2 regions of the Pseudoalteromonas sp. SR43-5 genome follow, and region 2 is predicted to be linked to the other one. Evidence: predicted binding sites of a transcription regulator. Region 2 holds the regulator's gene; the other holds the start of a gene.
What was found. The regulator LexA, encoded in region 2, represses DNA repair genes until DNA is damaged. The targets are predictions, from matches to a motif close to TACTGTATNNNNATACAGTA.
Positions count from the first base shown of each region.

Region 1: a site for LexA is predicted at 2,675-2,694, ahead of uvrD (DNA helicase II). Genes of this name have one in related genera too.

Region 1 covers NZ_JACJEA010000012.1:114,359-120,751, forward strand. The annotation lists gene nudE (ADP compounds hydrolase NudE) at 1-317, opposite strand, end outside; gene yrfG (GMP/IMP nucleotidase) at 379-1,026, shown strand; gene H5090_RS09320 (dUTP diphosphatase) at 1,042-1,665, opposite strand; gene H5090_RS09325 (YacL family protein) at 1,746-2,114, opposite strand; gene H5090_RS09330 (hypothetical protein) at 2,231-2,455, opposite strand; gene uvrD (DNA helicase II) at 2,759-4,924, shown strand; gene H5090_RS09340 (GNAT family N-acetyltransferase) at 4,902-6,393, shown strand, end outside.
Region 2 covers NZ_JACJEA010000019.1:80,702-87,094, reverse strand. The annotation lists gene H5090_RS12795 (DnaJ C-terminal domain-containing protein) at 1-139, shown strand, start outside; gene H5090_RS12790 (chaperone modulator CbpM) at 139-459, shown strand; gene H5090_RS12785 (hypothetical protein) at 522-1,247, opposite strand; gene H5090_RS12780 (hypothetical protein) at 1,561-1,941, shown strand; gene H5090_RS12775 (PaaI family thioesterase) at 1,942-2,382, opposite strand; gene lexA (transcriptional repressor LexA) at 2,550-3,167, shown strand; gene coxB (cytochrome c oxidase subunit II) at 3,652-4,794, shown strand; gene ctaD (cytochrome c oxidase subunit I) at 4,794-6,386, shown strand; gene H5090_RS12755 (cytochrome c oxidase assembly protein) at 6,386-6,393, shown strand, end outside.

The DNA of each region.
Region 1 (6,393 bases), on a different contig from region 2:
CCAAAGCCAATTTCTTCTTTAAGTTCTCTGTTAGCAGCTTGCCCTGGGGTTTCGCCCGGATCAATTAAGCCTTTAGGAAAACCTAACTGGTAATTGTTTGTACCCGCACAGTATTCACGTACAAGTAGTAACTCATTATCTGCACTTAACGGAACAATCATCACTGCTCCCCGGCCACCGCCGCGAATTCGCTCATACTGGCGCTCTTCGTTATTAGAAAACTTTAACTCTAAAGACTCCACAGTAAACAGGCGACTTTTAGCAACAACATTGTTACTGAGGATTTGTGGTGGTGTTGGGTGCTTTTTCTGTGTCATTGGCGTTAATTTGCTATCATGGCAGTTAGTTCAATAATAAACCTTATAAGTTGAAATTCCTATGTTAAATTGGTCAAAAATCGATACCGTTTTGCTCGACATGGATGGAACATTACTCGATTTACATTACGACAGTCATTTTTGGCTTAACGTTATCCCTGCGCAACACGCATTAGCTAGAGGCATTAGCCTAGATGCAGCTAAAGCAGATATTTTAAAACGCTATCAAGCTGTGAGCGGTCAAATACAGTGGTATTGTTTAAATTATTGGGAGCAGCAATTAAACTTGCCTATAATGGAGCTTAAACGAGAGTCTCAGCATTTAATTAAAATGCGCGAAGACGTACCTCATTTTTTAACCGAGCTTAAAAAAGCAGGCAAAGAGTTAATTTTACTTACCAACGCCCACCCTGAGAGTGTCATGCTGAAATTTGAGCATACAGCGATTGATAACTACCTAGATGGTGTAGTGTCTACTCATGAATATGGAGTAAGTAAAGAGCAGCAAAGTTTGTGGCACCAAGTACAAAAAGACTTAGGGTTTAATAAGCAGCGCACTTTGTTTGTAGATGACAGTGTGCCGGTATTAAATGCCGCACGAGAATACGGCATCGAGCACTTACTTGCAGTTGCTAACCCTGATAGCCAACAACCACATAACGAAATAGCCGATTACCTGAGTGTTACCGACTATCGTAAGATTATTTAACTCAGTTTACGTGGGCTAGATTTTTGGGTAACGCGCTTCAAGGCCTTGGTACACTAACTTTGCAAAATCTGCATGTTCTGTATCAAGGCTTTTAACTACTTCAACTAAATGCTCGTTATCTTCTTGCCCGTTCCACTCTTTAATGTAGCTACCGTCTTTGTAGCCATGATCTTGACGGAAAAAGTTTAACGTGTTTTTACCTACGTAGCCGCGATATAAATCATCAATATCCATACCCATTTGCGCCATACAGCCGGCAAAGGCAGCGGCATTAAACGTTTTATCTGCAACGGCGGAAGCCGCTAATATTTCTAGCGTTTGTTTAAAGTCATCCGCTTGTTGAGCATTACTAAGCTCAGCTTCAAGTTGCTTTGCTAAGTCTTCGTAGCTAGTTTTGCCGTCAATTCTAAGCGATAGACCAAAATGAAAAATATCAACCAACTCTAAAATAACTTGTTCAGTATCTGGTGTTTGTTTTTTCCACCACTTCCAACCATGATGATCCAGCATTTCAGCGCACTCAACCCAAATAGCGCGGTACCATTCGAATCCTTGAGTAAACCATTGCTCATGTACTTTAGTGTTCATGGCATTTTGCATTTCTAGCATAACTACTAGCTTGTTTAAATTGGCAGACATATTCATTCCTGTCGTTTTTGATTAGTGTAATAGTACAGATAAAGGAAGCTTAACGCATCAGCACTATCTTAATATGTAGTTTACTTTGAGCCGCTAAATTCAGCCCATGAATCAATTAAATCAATGAAATCTTCAAAGCCACAACCACTACTTAAACCATTTTCTTCAAGCGCTAAATCGTCATCTTGATACGCTATTAGGTCTTCACTGTCTTGATGAAGCGCATGGGCTTCAAATAGTGCTTCGTCTTTGGTTAATATTAAATCTATTTCTTGGCCTTTTAGCGTTAGCGGCTCATAGCTTGAACTCACCGATGCAATAAGCGCTTGAACCATAGCTACTTTGTCTTTGCCTATTTCTTCGTTTAGCCAGCGACCAATAATAGCGTGTTCACTACTTATTTTAATACGTAGCCCACTAATAGGGTCGCGAATAAATTGATATTCCATAGGATTTGCCTGTAAATCTTTAATTGCGTAATTATATACGTAAACGCCCGCAAACCACAGGACATATAAAGTAAAATAGCGCCACAAGGGCGCTATTTTATTCAACTTTAAAGCAGTTAACTTCGCGATCTATAACGCGCTGCGTCAATAATCGACCATAAGTAAATAATAGGCACTAGTACAAAACCTACAAGCACATAAATTAGTGCGTAACTTATTATAATAGCGAGTGCAAAAAATATAGCCGCTAAAATACGCCCTTGCACTAACTGCCCTAAACCAGGAAAAAATATATTACATAATGCTGCGATTACGTTACCGCCAGAACCTTGATCTGCCATACTAACCTCTGTATTTATTTGATTTTATAATTATTTACTTACACACTCTATGCCAATTTATTAAAGCTTACAAATCAAATAGTTAAATTAGTCTAGATTTAGAGAGTTAGTAAATTTTGCTAACTTTAGGTCAAATTAGCAATTTTTGTTATGCTTTTACGCTTTTTTGTTTGTTCAAAAAATTATCAAGTTACTCGTTTTTAAGGCTATTTTATAAATAGCTGTTTATAAAAACAGTATTTTATTTAGCCTAACAAAAACACCTGTTATACTGCCCACAATATTGATTAAAAAGGCGTAACGATGGACGTTTCACAATTACTCGATGGCTTAAATGACAAACAACGCGATGCCGTTGCAGCCCCACTACAAAACATGCTGGTATTAGCAGGTGCTGGGTCTGGTAAAACACGAGTGTTAGTTCATCGCATTGCGTGGCTTATGCAAGTTGAGCAAGCATCTGCTTACAGTATTTTTGCCGTAACCTTTACTAATAAAGCGGCTAAAGAAATGCGCAGCCGCGTTGAAGAAACACTAAAAGCCCCTGTAGGTGGTATGTGGATTGGTACGTTCCATGGTTTGTCGCATCGTATTTTACGTGCTCATCACCGTGAAGCTAACTTACCAGAAGCCTTTCAAATTTTAGACTCTGACGATCAACTTCGGATGATCAAGCGCTTATTAAAATCGATGAATATCGATGATAAAAAATGGCCCGCCAAACAATTTGGCTGGTACATCAGCGCTAAAAAAGATGAAGCACTTCGCCCTAAAGATATTCAAGCATACGATATTAACGAGCAAATGATGCTGCGTGTTTACGCCGCCTACCAAGAGGCCTGTGATAGAGCAGGCCTAGTAGATTTTGCCGAAATATTACTACGCAGCTACGAAGTGTTAAAAAATAACCCAACGTTACTGCGTCATTATCAGCAACGCTTTGCACATATGCTCGTAGACGAGTTCCAAGATACAAATACCATTCAATATGCTTGGTTAAAGTTACTTGCAGGCGATACAAGCAGTATCATGATTGTAGGCGACGATGACCAAAGTATTTACGGTTGGCGCGGTGCTAAAATCGAAAATATTAAACGATTTTTAACTGACTTTAGCGCAGAAACCATTCGTCTTGAACAAAACTACCGTTCAACAGCAACTATTTTGAAAGCGTCTAATGCATTAATTCAAAATAACTCAGAGCGTATGGGTAAAAGCTTGTGGACCGACGGTAACGACGGCGAGCCAATTTCTATTTATGCGGCATTTAATGAGTTAGACGAAGCACGCTTTGTAAGTAGCAAACTACGAAGCTGGTTAAATGCAGGTAATGCCCTGCAAGATGCCGCAATTTTATACCGTAGTAACGCGCAATCTCGTGTACTCGAGGAGGCTATGCTGCAAGAAGGCTTAAAATACCGTATTTATGGGGGTATGCGATTCTTCGAACGACAAGAAATTAAAGATGCGTTGTCGTACTTACGCCTAGTAGGTAATCGTCAAGACGATGCCGCGTTTGAGCGTGTAATTAATACGCCAGCACGCGGTATTGGCGATAAAACATTGAGCCATATACGCGATTGTGCACGAGCAGAATCGTTACCGCTTTGGTATGCCGCAAAAGCAATTGTAGAACAACAGCATTTATCTGGTCGTGCTTCTGGTGCAGTAAGTAAGTTTGTAGAACTCGTTGAACAAATAGAAGATAAAATTAGCGATCTAACTTTGCATGAGCAAGCCAAGTACACAATTCAAACCTCAGGCTTGATGGCAATGTACCAAGCCGAAAAAGGTGAAAAAGGCCGTGCTCGCGTAGAAAACTTAGAAGAGCTAATTAGCGCTTGTGATCAGTATGAGCTGCCTGAAGACGAAGAGTACAGCTCACCTTTACAAGGCTTTTTAGCCCATACGTCACTTGAGTCAGGTGAAGGACAAGCAGAAGAACACGAAGACGCCGTACAAATGATGACGCTTCACTCAGCTAAAGGCTTAGAGTTTCCGCTAGTGTTTATGGTAGGCGTAGAAGAAGGCATGTTCCCTTCTCAGCAAAGCAACGAAGAGTCGGGTCGCTTAGAAGAAGAGCGCCGCCTTTGTTATGTAGGCATGACACGAGCAATGGATAAGTTATATATTAGCCATGCTGAGAGTCGCCGTTTATACGGGCAAGAAAAATACCATAGCCCATCTCGCTTTTTACGCGAAATCCCTGAAGACTGCGTAGAAGAAATCCGTATTAAAACACAGGTTTCTCGCCCACCTGCCGCTGGGCGTTTTAGCGCATCAGTTAGCCATGCCGCATTTGAAGACAGTGGCTTTAACTTAGGACAACGAGTTTTGCATGCTAAGTTTGGTATTGGTACCGTACTTAATTACGAAGGCAGTGGCGCGCAATCTCGCGTACAAGTTAACTTTGACGACCTTGGTAGTAAATGGTTAGTAACGGCCTATGCACGATTACAAGCGGTATAAAGCACACCTAAATGAGTTAGAGCAACAATTAGCTGGCGCGTATCATCGTCAGCTAGTGTTGATTACGGGCAGCCCAGCTTGGTGTTATGAAATACTTAACTCATTAATAAATAACGACAATACACTTGTTGTATCAAAGCGGTGCGCGATTAAAAATTCGTACTGGCCTACTCGCACTCACCAAATTTTAGGGCAAGAATTTGCTCATGCTGTTTACGATGGTTTTAGTGGTTTGCACCCTGATAAACTTGCAGCACTTGCCGGCACCGTTAAAGCAGGCGGTATACTGTTTTTATTACTGCCTGAACTAGATGATTTAGCCTCTTGGCAAGATCCCGCATTAAGTACAGTGCAATCACACGGTCAGAGCATTGACTACAGCATATTTAATCAACGTTTCGCGACTATTATTAAACCGTTACCCGCTTTTCATTTGAGTGAAAAAAGTGGCTGTATTAGTAATAACGCCAGCTATGTAGCTCATAATAAAATTGATTATCAGCCACAGCAAAACTGCGTTGATCAAATAGTAAAAGTAGCCAACGGTCGTGCAAACAGGCCTTTACTCATTAATGCTGATAGAGGCAGAGGTAAGTCGGCAGCACTTGGCTTAGCCGCGGCAAAACTAACTGATAAAAAAGTAATTATTTGCAGCACTCAGTTTAAAGCGACCCATAGCAGCTTTAAACATTTAGCCCAAGAGTTAAGCCTTCAATACAACGCTGAACATAAACAGCTCGCCAACTTGCACTACGTTGCACCTGACGCGTTATTAAACACACTACCTGAGTGCGATTTACTACTCGTTGATGAAGCTGCAGCAATCCCTGTTCCGTTATTACTACTAATGCTAGCTCATTACCCTCGTATAGTATTTGCAAGCACTCTGGTTGGGTATGAAGGCAATGGTAGGGGTTATACCATTCGCTTTAGTAACTATATTAAAGCACACTATAAAGCCTCTAAAGTTGTAACACTTGATGAGCCACTGCGCTTTGCTAAACACGATCCTCTTGAGCAACACATTCGCACACTACTAGCACTCGATGCACAATATATAGAGTTAAGTAGTAATGAATTAGAGCAGCCAGTACATAGCGAAATAACTCAGCAATCCCTTGTAAACAATGAGCCTTTACTGCAGCAAGTTATTGCCCTACTTGCACTGGCTCACTATCAAAGTAGTGTCAACGACTTACGCCAACTACTAGACGCACCATCGCAAAGACTATTTATTAGCAAAATTAATAATCAATTAGTTGGCGTATGCTTAATCGCCATAGAAGGTGGTTTGAGTGAAGAACTTGCCCTACAGATTATAAGTGGAGAGCGCCGTCCGCAAGGGCATTTAATGGCGCAAGCACTCTCACAGCTTAGCTTTAATAATGACTGTTTAACGCAACTGAGCGCTCGCGTTGTACGAATAGCGATTGATCCGAGTTCCCACAATATAGGACTTGGTAAAAAGC
Region 2 (6,393 bases):
TAAAAAAGCTAAAGGTGATTTATTTGCTGTGCTTAAAATTGTTAATCCAACATCTGTTGATGATGCCAGTAAAAAACTGTGGGAAGAATTAGCCAAAAAAGCTCACTTTGATCCCCGTAATAACTGGAGCAAGCCATAATGCAAATTATCGTGACACAAAAAGACGATTTACTTACTAGCAAAGAGCTATGTTTGAGCAGTGATATTAGCGAAGCAATTTTATATGAGCTAGTTGAGCATAATATTGCGGTTCCAATTGAGGGGGATCATGTTACGCAGTGGCAATTTACGGTATCTGCAGTGACCTTAGTTAAAAAAGCGGCCCGTATCCAACATGACTTTTCGTTAGATTGGTCGGCAATAGCTTTAGTTTTACAATTGCTGGATGAGCGTGATGAGTTGATTTTCGAAAACGAAATGTTAAAGCGACATTTGAGTCGATTTAAGCACTTGGAATAAAATAAGCCCTAGGCTTATTTACTCTTTGATAAGTGGGCGCTAGCTCTCAAAAACCAATATGACTACTTTGATTTATTCTTATTTTTAATTCGGATAAATCGTTTTAGTCGTATATTTTGTATAAGTAGTAATATTCCACTTAAACAAAAAAGTACACTGGTTGCTGAAAAGCTAATAAGCAGTGGATTATTAAAATTCTCTCGCTCATCGTAATCCATAATATGTAACATCCAAAAAAAGTCGAAAATTCGCCATAGCGTGCTGCGAACGGTAACAACTTTGCCGTTATTTTCTGACAAGTACAGTGTTGTGTTAAATGTGTCGTCAAATTGGACCTGCCAAACATTGGTTTTATATCCGACTTCCCGCGTACCTTGCTTTAGTAGTACAGCGCTTGTTACTTGAGCGTCAATAAGTAAGTGTGCTTTAGCATTTGCGGTAATTTGTATTTTAGTTGGCGGTTCAAATGGTCGGCCTGTTATTCCATTGAAGCTTTGCTGCTCGTTATTACTAAAGACAGTAATAAGTGGTGTAGTTAAGAAGTTCTCAAAAATTATTTGTGTTGGATTAACCACCTGAGAGGCAATATCGTCAAGGGAGGCAACATAATCAGCCTGCGTAAATGGGTTATTAAGAGTACGTGTTGCAAGATGCTCCCCATGAACTTTATCAAGAGGGATTGCACTCATAATTAAACCACCTAGTAACCATGCTAAAATTTGTAGTGCTAATAAATATCCTAACCATTTATGGAACTTGCGAGCATGTTTAAATATTTTTTTATTCATGTTTTAGTCTTATTATTTTTAGAGGCTAGTTTATTACATTAATGGGATAAGTTACTGCGACATTTTGTCGCAGTTTAAACTATAGCTTACTGTAATCATTTAAAAATAAAAAAGATTACACTTAAATTCCTAACATGACTTATCTGTTTAATTGAGCTGGATGTTTGATATCCAGCTAGCTTTAAATGCTAAAAAATACTTAAAAGCTGCGAAATATCCATATAAAGTGGTTATTAGGGCATAGTTGATTTGGTATAACGGTAAAACTGCGTTAAAGTTTGCAATGAAATTATTAGAGGATAAATACGAAACGATGTCGGAAATTCAATTTTTAAATGTAGATCTTGAGCTTGAATCAAAGCAAGATATTAGTTTGCTAGTGGCGGACTTGAAAAAAGTCGCGACGATTTTACATTATGACAAAGACGAATACCGTCAACTAGCGCGTATTGAAGCTACAGGTGAGGTGAGCACACCTGATAAAGCCATAAACCATATATGTGAGCTTATTGAATCGTGTTCGCGTAACGCGCTAAAGCAATGGTTAAGCTGTTCACGTAGAACGTTTGATATTGGTTTTGAATCAGGGACTTCTCCTAAGTGCTTTAATCAAGCCTTAGATGCAGATACATTATTGCGTATATCTGCGATTGGTGCGGGTATGGAAATTACCATTTACCCAATCGAAAAGTAACTATCTTCGCTCTACGACTGCTGCGGTCATTTTTGATACGCAGCACAGCTCATTGCGGCTATTTGTAATTTTTATTTCCCACACTGAACTACGTTTGCCAATATGAAACGCTCTTGCCGTTGCTGTTAAAGTGCCGTTGCGAGATGCTTTTAAATGACTTGCGCTAATCTCCTGTCCTACACAGTAAAATTTAGTAAAATCGACAACAAAGTTAGCGGCATAGCTGGCAACTGTTTCGGCAAGTACAACGTTAGCACCGCCGTGAACCATCCCCATTGGGTTATGATGCTCAGGAATTGCCGGCATTGTGGCAACCAAATAATCATCGCCAATTTCTGTGACTTCTATCCCCATAGTTTTCATTAATGTTCCTTGGCCATTAATGCCTTGTTCTAACTGCTTGCACAGCTCTAAGGTGATGGGCTGGTACCAAATACTCATAATGTCTCCTTTGCATTTTTAATCATTTATAAACTTAGCTTTAGTTATATCCCTAAAATGTACACAAGTGAAATTACTTTAGCTATTTTAAGGCTTAATTTAAATTTGCGATTTTTATTTAACTGTATATACTCACAGTTAAATGTACTGTATGGAAAACCAGTTGTATGCGACCATTAACGAACCGCCAAGCTCAAATACTCGAACTAATTAAAGTTTTTATTAAAGACACTGGTATGCCTCCTACACGTGCTGAAATAGCGCAAACATTAGGTTTTAAAAGTGCCAATGCTGCTGAAGAACATTTAAAAGCACTTGCTAAAAAAGGCGCAATTAAAATGAAACCAGGTGCAAGCCGTGGTATTCAATTAATTGAAGAAGAAGAGCCAGAACAATTAGGTTTACCGCTTATAGGGCGTGTTGCTGCTGGTTCACCTATTTTGGCGCAAGAGCACGTTGAAAGTCACTGCAAAATCGATCCATTAATGTTTAAACCGGCTGCAGATTTTTTACTACGCGTTAACGGTATGAGCATGAAAGATATTGGTATTATGGATGGTGATTTACTTGCTGTACATCGTACTCAAACCGCTGAAAATGGACAAGTTGTTGTTGCTCGCCTAGACGAAGACGTAACTGTAAAACGTCTTGAGAAAGCGGGTCGTAAAGTATTACTTCATGCTGAAAACGACGATTTTGACTCTATTGAAGTAGATCTTGAGAATGAGTCTTTTAATATTGAAGGCTTAGCCGTTGGCGTTATAAGAAACGCTGATTGGATGTGACTATTAAAAATAGCTTTTAAACAAGCAGTTTTATAAATGCGTACTAATTAGTACGCATTTTTGTTTTAAAATTTGTACTAAAAAAAGGGCGTAAACAGCCCACTGACTATTTAAGCTGTAAACTTTTTTGCACTTATATTTTCCCCCTCCGAATGCGTTAAACCCCTTTGTTTTGCTCATATTTTGAACTTCCTGTTGCCCAGTTGATTACCGATTTTTTATTAATTATTCAATATCACCTGATTGTTTTTTATACTAAAACTTGCTTGTTGTTCGTTTTTTAGCTAATTGTTAATGTGCTGAGCTAATAATAACTCACAGCTTTTTAGTTTTGAGAACACACAATATACACAAACTCGTTGTTGGCGCAGCAAAACCAATCAATATTAAATAAGATTGGCTAAAAAAATAAAAATAACGAATTGGCGTTTAAGCCGTATGCCTCTTCGCTTTGCATTCGCAATAGCATCAAAGGAGCCGTCACATGGGTAAACTGACCTCTACCTTGTGGCTTATATTATGTGTTTTTTCGCACCCAGTTTTGGCTAACAGCCAATACAATATGCGCAAAGGCGTAACCGATATAAGCAATAATGTATATCAGCTGCACATGACCATATTTATAATATGTTGTGTGATTGGGGTGATAGTGTTCGCAATTATGTTTTGGGCACTTATTCATCACCGTAAATCTAAAGGGGCTGTACCTGCCCAATTTCACGAAAGCACTAAAGTAGAAATACTTTGGACTGCAATTCCGTTTGTTATTTTAATTGCTATGGCAGTACCAGCCACTAAAACCCTAATTGCAATGGAAGATGCCAGCAAAGCTGATCTCACTATTAAAATTACGGGTTCGCAATGGAAATGGCATTATGAATATATGGGTGAAGATGTAGAGTTCTACTCTATTTTATCTACCCCGCAAGATGAAATCGCGAATCTTGCAGATAAAAATCCTAACTACTTACTTGAGGTTGATAAGCCTCTTGTACTGCCAATAAATCAAAAAGTACGATTTTTAATGACTTCTGACGATGTTATTCACTCTTGGTGGGTACCTGATTTTGCAGTTAAAAAAGATGCTAACCCCGGCTTTATAAACGAAACATGGACGAACATAAACGAAGAAGGTACTTACCGAGGCCAATGTGCTGAGTTGTGTGGTAAAGACCATGGCTTTATGCCCGTTGTGGTGGTCGCTAAATCTGAGGCTGATTTTAAAACATGGCTTGCAGATGCAAAGCAGGCTAAACAAAAAGCAGCATTAGCAGATGCCGCATTACTTGATAAAACCCTCCCAAAAGAAGAATTAATGACTTTAGGCGAACAAGTATATATGGCTAATTGTGCTGCATGTCATCAACCTACTGGCATGGGGTTACCGGGCGTATTTCCTGCACTTAAAGGCAGCCCGATAGTGCTTGGCGATATAAAAGATCACATTGATGTAGTTATCCATGGACGACCCGGTACGGCAATGCAAGCTTTTGCCAAGCAGTTATCTATAAAGCAATTAGCTGCGGTTATTACTTATAAACGTAATGCGTGGGGTAATGATACGGGTGATGTTATTCAACCGAGTCAAATACAGACAGCACTTGATGCCAAAGTGGAGGCGAACTAATGAGTAGCATAGTAGAACAACCTAACGCCAATGAAGCTCATCATGCTCATCACCCAGCTAAAGGTTTTAAACGCTGGCTTTACACAACTAATCATAAAGATATAGGTAGTTTATATTTAATTTTTTCGCTGACCATGTTCTTAATTGGTGGCGCAATGGCCATGGTGATCAGAGCTGAATTATTTCAACCAGGTTTACAGTTGGTCGACCCTCACTTTTTTAATCAAATGACCACAGTGCATGGTTTAATTATGGTGTTTGGTGCGGTTATGCCCGCCTTTACAGGCCTTGCTAACTGGATGATACCACTCATGATTGGCGCGCCAGATATGGCATTGCCAAGAATGAATAACTGGAGCTTTTGGATTTTACCGTTTGCGTTTTTAATCCTATTGGCATCGTTATTTATGCCTGGTGGGGGGCCTGCATTTGGTTGGACTTTTTATGCACCACTGTCCACAACATACAGTAATGATAATACTGCATTGTTTGTATTTGCCGTACATATTATGGGAATTAGCTCAATAATGGGCGCAATCAATGTGATTGTAACCATAGTGAACTTACGTGCCCCAGGCATGACATGGATGAAGTTGCCCTTATTTGTATGGACGTGGTTAATTACTGCCTTTTTATTAATAGCCGTAATGCCAGTGCTTGCAGGGGCTGTCACTATGGTACTTACCGATAAGTATTTTGCGACCAGCTTTTTTGATGCCGCAGGCGGTGGCGACCCGGTGATGTTCCAACACATTTTTTGGTTTTTTGGTCACCCCGAAGTATACATTATGATTCTTCCTGCCTTTGGCATTATATCTACAATAGTACCTACCTTTTCTCGTAAAAAACTTTTTGGCTATGCCTCAATGGTATACGCCACATCCTCCATAGCACTATTGAGCTTTATTGTATGGGCTCATCATATGTTTACCACTGGGATGCCGGTCGCTGGCGAGTTGTTTTTTATGTACGCGACCATGCTTATATCGGTACCTACAGGAGTAAAAGTATTTAATTGGGTTGCCACAATGTGGAAAGGCTCAATAACTTTTGAAGTGCCAATGCTTTTTAGTATTGCGTTTATTGTGCTGTTTACCTTGGGTGGTTTTTCGGGATTGATGCTGGCAATTACACCTGCTGATTTTCAATATCACGATACTTATTTTGTAGTGGCGCACTTTCATTATGTATTAGTAACAGGGGCTGTATTTTCGATAATGGCGGGGGCTTATTACTGGCTGCCCAAGTGGACGGGCAATATGTTTAATATCACATTGGCTAAATGGCATTTTTGGCTATCGCTGGTGAGCGTGAACGTACTGTTTTTTCCTATGCATTTTGTAGGGCTTGCTGGTATGCCGCGTCGAATTCCCGATTACGCTCTTCAATTTGCCGACTTTAACGCAATCATAAGTATTGGTGGGTTTGCCTTTGGTTTATCGCAATTGTTGTTTGTAGCTGTGGTAATTAAATGCGCGCGTGGCGGTGATAAAGTGCCTGCAAAAGTATGGGAAGGGGCAGAAGGCCTTGAGTGGGAAGTTGACTCTCCAGCGCCATATCATACTTTTTCTACGCCGCCGGTTATTAAGTAATGACACA